3 regions of the Streptomyces sp. NPDC001848 genome follow, and region 1 is predicted to be linked to each of the others. Evidence: riboswitches for the same ligand, from Rfam matches in the RefSeq annotation. Region 1 holds a riboswitch; each other region holds the start of a gene.
What was found. A riboswitch is a leader RNA that binds a small molecule or an ion and turns the genes downstream of it on or off. The one in region 1 is predicted to bind cyclic di-AMP.
Positions count from the first base shown of each region.

Region 1 (2,255 bases):
AACTCCAGCCGTGCGGCGTCACCAAGGCGACGGGGCTCGCGCTCGCCGCCGAGTATCTGGGCCTGGGGCCGTCCCGGACCATCGCGTTCGGTGACATGCCGAACGACATCCCGATGTTCGAGTGGGCCGCGTACGGCGTCGCCATGGCCAACGCCCACCCCGAACTCAAGGCGATGGCCGACGAGATCACGAAGTCGAACGAGGACGACGGCATCGCCGTCGTCCTCGAACGACTCTTCGGGGACCGCCGGACCTCGGTCTGAGCCTCGGTCCGCGCGGTGGACAGCGTCAGTACGCGCTGTGGACGTTGTCGATGGAGCCGTACCGGTGGGCGGCGTAGTTGCACGCGGCCGTGATGTTCGCCACCGGGTCGTAGATGTTCCACGACGTGCCCGGCACGTGGTACGCGCGGAAGGTCGGGGCGATGACCTGGAGGAGGCCCTTGGACGGGATGCCCATCCGGGCGTTGGAGTCCCACAGGTTGATGGCGGACGGGTTGCCCGACGACTCACGCATCACGTTGCGGTAGATGCCGTAGTAGGAGCCGGGAATCCCGTGCTGCCGCATGACCACCAGCGACTGGCGGATCCAGCCGTCGAGGTTGGTGGCGCGCGTGGTCAGGGTGTTCGCGGTCACGGCCTTGGTCGCCGCGGACGTGGGGGTCGCGGCGGAAGCGCTGGTCGCACCCATGAGCGGGAGGGCGAGAACGGCGGCACCCGTCCCCGCGGCAGCGAGGGCACGGGTGAGGCGCGCGGCCTTGGAGCGGCGGTCCCGACGGCGTGCGGGCAGGGCGAAAGCGGGCATGTCGTTTAGTCCTCTCCAACGCCTGCGAGGTGAGCTGTCGGGTTCGGGCGGGGAGGTGCCCGGCCGTGTCCTCGGTGCCGAGGAATCGGCTTCACCCCAAGCCGTTCCGGTGCTGTGTCCGGTCCGGCGACTTACCTGGGTCCCCCGCTCCTGCCGTTATGGGTCGATGGGCTCGCGAGCGGCGGCAGGATTCGGCGATCCGCTCGGATCGATTGGGAAGGTATGCGAGAGCACATGTCGGGAACAAGCCAGGAAGTCACATTCCAAGGTAAATGACCTTGAAATGCGGGAATAAGGGGTGTGATCCAAATTGTTGAACGAGGTTCAACTTGGCATAAGCAAAGCGGAAGTTGAGACTCCGAATGCTTCGCCCTGTCCTGTCCGGGCGTGAGCTAATTCACTCGGGTGTCCCTTGATCGTCTCCCGTAATTCAGGACTCCAAGGCGGCAATTCGGGCAAAAGGTGCATCGATCGCTGTCGAGGGGTGATGTTTATGGGTGAAAATCTGCATAATTCGGACACTTCGTGCGTCCAGGGACCCGCCCTGGGTCGGAAGAGTGGTGACCGACGTCACCCGTCATGGCGTATCAGGTCTGTGCGCGTGCGTGTCCCGTGGTTCCGCGCGAGCCGGGCGAGCCGCGCGAGCCGCGCGAGCCGGGCGTCCTGGGCGAGCCGCGTGTGCGCCCGGCCGGGTGATGGCGTCCGGGCGGGACGGCCGGGACTCGCGTGGCCCCCGGGGCCGTCACGGGGGGCGACTTTCCGCCATGTCGCTCCAAACCCGCTCGTATCACCTGATCAAGAAGATCAAGAACATGCCGCTCCTGATCCGATACGGCCCGGCCCGGAACAGCGGGCACTCGTGGTGATCGAAACCTGACCGGATACGCTGACTTGAGTGATGGCGGCGACAGATCGACAAACTCAGTGAGCCGAGTCGACCGACAACGTCATCGACCACATGACCGACCTCGCTACCGACCGTGTGATCGTCAGCAGACGTCAGCAGACAGGAGACCTCACGTGACCGTCGTCGGGCCGTTCGGGCTGAGCGTGCGGGACCAGGCTCTGGAAGCCGATGTCCAGGCCGGATTGGCCGCTGTCGAGGAAGGGCTGCTCGACGCCACGAAGAGCGAGGTGCCCTTCATCACCGAGGCCGCGCAGCATCTCGTGCGCGCGGGCGGGAAGCGGTTCCGGCCGCTGCTCGTCATGCTCGCGGCACGGTTCGGTGACCCGTACGCACCGGGGGTCGTCCCCTCCGCCGTGGTCGTGGAGCTCACCCACCTCGCCACGCTGTACCACGACGACGTGATGGACGAGGCCGAGGTGCGGCGTGGGGTGGCCAGCGCGAACAGCCGCTGGGGCAACTCGGTGGCGGTCCTCACCGGCGACTTCCTGTTCGCCCGGGCGTCCCACATCCTGGCCGATCTCGGTCCCGAGGCCGTCCGTATCCA
Region 1 covers NZ_JBIATP010000012.1:292,198-294,452, reverse strand. Annotated here, with positions in the region: gene ACFYZJ_RS25755 (HAD family hydrolase) at 1-263, shown strand, start outside; gene ACFYZJ_RS25750 (transglycosylase SLT domain-containing protein) at 289-804, opposite strand; cyclic di-AMP (ydaO/yuaA leader) riboswitch at 809-1,011, opposite strand; gene ACFYZJ_RS25745 (polyprenyl synthetase family protein) at 1,825-2,255, shown strand, end outside.

Region 2 (2,255 bases), on a different contig from region 1:
GACGACGAAGCCCTCGGCCTCCAGGGTGCGCAGCGCCTCCCGCACGGGGACACGGGAGACGCCGTAGCGCCGCGCGAGGAGTTCCTCGGTGAGTCGGCTGCCGCGCTCGTAGACACCCGCGACGATGTCATCACGGATCGCCGTGCAGACCGAGTGCGCCGGAATACGCATGACCGACCTCCGCCTTAATCCCCGTGAAACGTACGCGATTGACGCGTGTTCAACCGACTCTATTGCAGCGGGCCGGAATTTCCGACGGCGGGCCGGAATCCATGGATATTTTTTGGTCACACACCGTTCTGAAAGCGGACGACGGCCCCGGCTGGTCAGCCGGGGCCGTCGGGTGCGGGCGCGTCGCCGTGCGGGCGCGTCGCCGTGCGGGCGCGCCGGTCGCGGACGCGCCGGTCGCGGACGCCGGCCGTCAGACGTTCACACCGTGCGAGCGGAGGTAGGCGACGGGGTCGATGTCCGAGCCGTACTCGGGAGTGGTGCGGGCCTCGAAGTGCAGGTGCGGCCCGGTGGTGTTGCCGGTGGCCCCGGAGAGGGCTATCTGCCGGCCGGGGGTGACCCGCTGCCCGACGGAGACGCCGATGGACGACAGGTGGCCGTACTGGGTGTAGGTGCCGTCGTCCATCCTGATGACGATCTGGTTGCCGTACGCGCCGCCCCAGCCGGTCTGGACGACGGTGCCGGCGCCGACGGCGTGCACGGGCGTGCCCGTGGCGGCGTGGAAGTCGATGCCGGTGTGGGCGCCGGAGGACCACAGGGAGCCGCCGGTCTTGTAGCCGGTGGACACGTAGGAGTCGAAGATCGGCGGTACGAACGCGTTCAGACGCCTGCGCTCGGCTTCGCGTGCGGCCCGCTCCTTGGCCTCGCGCTCCTGACGGGCCTTCTCGGCGGCCTTCGTACGCGAGGCCTCCTCGGCCTGCTTCCGCTCGGCGGCCTGCTTCTGGGCGGTGGCCTGTGCGTCGATCTTCTCGGCGACCGAGTCACCGAGGGTGACGGCCTGGAGCAGTCCGGTCTGCTCGGAGGGGGCGTCGGCGGCGAGGGCCGGGGCGGCCAGGGTGCCGATGACACCGGTGGCGGTGAGCGCGGCGACGCCGACGGCGTTCGCAGTCGTACGCTTCACACGGCTCGGGCGACGGTGCTTCCCGGTGGCGCAGGTGAACGCCATGAAGTGGCTGGTCCTTTCCTTCCCTCTCGCCTACCGGGTTAGCTGACGGGTTCGGAGCAGGAAGGTCTCCTACGGGCTCGCGCCCGATTCACCCCAGGGACTGTGGTTTTGGGTCCCCGGCTCCCCTGACTCGCGCCGTACGGGGACTCGGCGATGACTGTCCGGTGCCGCGGGTGCGGCGTACTGCCTGACGGACAGCCTGAATGACGCTAAGGGGACCGTCTTTCAATCAGCAAACGCGGAGCGGGGTTTGTAGCGCATCCCACAGGGCAGAGAGGCAACCTCTGTGGCAATACGGACATACCCCCAATAGGCAGGGCCCTGGTGACACGGGGAGTCACCAGGGCCCTGGGTCGGCGCGGCACACGCGCGCGTACGGTTCGCCCTACTCGGCCGCCACGACGCTCACTTCACCGATGGCGAGCGCCTCGACGGGCTCCTTGATCTGCGCCGCGTCGCCCACCAGGACGGTGACCAGACGGTCGACCGGGAACGCGTTGACGACGGCCGCGGTGGCCTCCACCGTCCCGGTGGCGGCCAGTTCCTGATAGAGCGTCGACTGGTAGTCGTCCGGCAGGTGCTGCTCGACCTGGTCGGCGAGCGTGCTCGCGACGGCCGCCGCCGTCTCGAACTTCAGCGGTGCCACCCCCACCAGGTTCTGCACGGCGACATCGCGCTCGGCGTCCGTCAGGCCCTCGGCGGCCAGGGTGCGCAGCACCTTCCACAGGTCGTCGAGCGCCGGGCCGGTGTTCGGCGTGTCGACCGAGCCGCTGATGGCGAGCATCGCGGCGCCCGTGCCGTCGGGCGCGGAGCGCAGCACCTGGCCGAACGCCCGAACCCCGTAGGTGTAGCCCTTCTCCTCGCGCAGGACGCGGTCCAGGCGGGAGGTGAGGGTGCCGCCGAGGCAGTACGTGCCGAGCACCTGCGCGGGCCATACGCGGTCGTGGCGGTCGGGCCCGATACGGCCGATGAGCAGCTGCGTCTGGACGGCGCCGGGACGGTCGACGATGATCACGCGGCCGGTGTCGTCGGCGGTCACCGGGGGCACCGGGCGCGGCTTGGCGGGCTTCCCCGTCCAGGC
Region 2 covers NZ_JBIATP010000001.1:536,477-538,731, forward strand. Annotated here, with positions in the region: gene ACFYZJ_RS02465 (GntR family transcriptional regulator) at 1-171, opposite strand, end outside; gene ACFYZJ_RS02470 (M23 family metallopeptidase) at 422-1,174, opposite strand; cyclic di-AMP (ydaO/yuaA leader) riboswitch at 1,187-1,337, opposite strand; gene ACFYZJ_RS02475 (M16 family metallopeptidase) at 1,560-2,255, opposite strand, start outside.
Region 2: it holds a riboswitch for cyclic di-AMP, as region 1 does, so the genes downstream of both, ACFYZJ_RS02470 (M23 family metallopeptidase) here and ACFYZJ_RS25750 (transglycosylase SLT domain-containing protein) in region 1, are expected to answer to the same signal.

Region 3 (2,255 bases), on a different contig from region 1:
GCAGGACGACTGGGACAAGTACGGCGGTCTCGACTATGCCCCGACCCCCGACCAGGCGAGCCGCTCACAGCAGATCGCCGTGGCCGAGAAGGTCCTCGCGGCCCGGGGTGTCGGGGTCTGGGGCACCTGCGGCCTGCTGAACGGTCTGAGCAAGGACTCCGGCTCCGCGGACGTCGACACGGGTGTCGCCGGGGACTCGTCGTCCGGCGGATCGTCCTCCGACTCGGGTCTCGACTCGGGTCTCGACTCCGGCCTCGACTCCGGTCTCGACTCGGGCCTGTCCGACTCGTCCGGATCCTCTGCGTCGACCACCCCGTCGCCTTCTTCGTCCTCTTCATCCCCTTCGCCGTCCTCGTCCGGGTCGTCGACCGCCGACACCACTCAGGGCGCGCAGGGGTCCGGCAGTGCGCCCGCGGCCACCACGAAGAACGACGAGTCGGACAACTCGGCACAGAACGGTGCCTCGTCCGGGGCGAGTTCGACCGAGGGCTCAGGTGCCGGTCGTCATCGCGGGGGCAGCGCCGAGGAGGGCGCCGCGGGCGGTCGTACCGAAGACGCGTCCGGCCGCCATGCCTCACGCGGCACCGACGGCGCGCGTGACGCCGTCGACGGCTCGTACACCGTCCGCCCCGGGGACAATCTGTCGTCCATCGCCGACTCCCTTGACCTCAACGGCGGATGGGCGGCGCTGTACGAGGCGAACAAGAAGACGGTCGGTGCCGACCCGAACCTCATCCTCCCCGGTCAGAGCCTTGCGCTCAGCACCGACCCGGTCGGCGGCTCATCCTGAACTGCCCCTTCCGTTGCGGAAGTTCACGACCTACTTCGCGCCGAATGTCCTGTTTGGTGAAAGTGAGATATGGGTCTCATAAGCCCTGATCGTCTTTGAAATTCCGGCGATCGACTGCTTACGGTCGTGATCGCTCGCCACAGCGAGCCCCTGCGGTCGCAACGCCGAATCCTGCCAGCGGCCGTACGGGAACAGTCGTCGCGTCAAGCGCCGTAGGCAGGAGCGGGGGACCCAAGGTAGGCGCCGCGTCCGGGAGTTGACCGGAAGCGGCTCGGGGTGAAGCCGTGTCCCGCAAGGGGCGCGGCCGGGCAACTCAACCGGCCCGAACCCGACAGCTCACCTCGCAGGCGTCGGTGAGGGGAACGAACCATGCTGTGTTCCGGCAACGGCAAGCACCGCCGCCCGTCCAAGGCCACCCGTGCCATCGCGCTCGCCGGTGTCGCCGGCGCTGCCATCGCCGGCCCGCTCCTCGCGGCCGGGAACGCCTCCGCGGCCACCGCCGCCCAGTGGGACGCCGTCGCCCAGTGCGAGTCCGGTGGCAACTGGCACATCAACACCGGCAACGGCTTCTACGGCGGTCTGCAGTTCACGAACTCCACCTGGGCCGCCTACGGCGGCACCGCCTACGCCTCCCGCGCCGACCTGGCCACCAAGGACCAGCAGATAGCCATCGCCGAGAAGGTCCTCGCGGGCCAGGGCAAGGGCGCCTGGCCGGTGTGCGGCAAGGGCCTGACCGGCGCCGCGTACAACGGCTCCGCGGCCACCGGCTCGTCGAGCGGCGCGAAGAGCACCAGCCCGAAGAGCGCCACCACCCGCTCGACCGAGCAGCAGGCGGCCAACCGCTCCGCGCAGCGCCCGGCTCCGAAGAAGACCGTCACCACCCCGACCGGTACGAAGGTCAAGAAGGGCGACGGCGAGTACAAGGTGGTCAAGGGCGACACCCTCAGCTCGATCGCTGCGAGCCACCACGTCCGGGGCGGCTGGAAGAAGCTGTTCGAGCTGAACAAGGACATCGTCCAGGACGCCAACCTGATCTACCCGGGCCAGCAGCTGCACCTGAAGTGACAGCCACGCGGTAGCCGGGCCACGGGCCCCTCCCAGGCGTGACCCCCACCATGGGGGTCCGTGCGGGCCCGTCCCCCGTCCCCACGGCCCCCCGCTCCGGCGCGTTTTCCCCCGTACGCACCGGAGCGGGGCTTTTGCTGTCCGGCCGCGCGGATTTCACCGCACCTTTCACGCATCCTTTGTTCCGTTGAGGAACAATGTGGAGCGTCACCCTGTCCACGGGACGGTCGGTAGGCCGGCCGACAGCCCGGGGCGGTTAGGCTCTAGTCGCAAGGCACAGCCGTAAGGCAGACAGCCCCGCACTTCCAGCGTCACATCCAAGAAGGAGATGCTCGTGCCGTCCATCGACGTCGTCGTAGCCCGGGAAATCCTGGACTCCCGAGGCAACCCCACGGTCGAG
Region 3 covers NZ_JBIATP010000020.1:93,749-96,003, reverse strand. Annotated here, with positions in the region: gene ACFYZJ_RS33090 (transglycosylase family protein) at 1-790, shown strand, start outside; cyclic di-AMP (ydaO/yuaA leader) riboswitch at 989-1,155, shown strand; gene ACFYZJ_RS33085 (transglycosylase family protein) at 1,160-1,855, shown strand; gene eno (phosphopyruvate hydratase) at 2,184-2,255, shown strand, end outside.
Region 3: it holds a riboswitch for cyclic di-AMP, as region 1 does, so the genes downstream of both, ACFYZJ_RS33085 (transglycosylase family protein) here and ACFYZJ_RS25750 (transglycosylase SLT domain-containing protein) in region 1, are expected to answer to the same signal.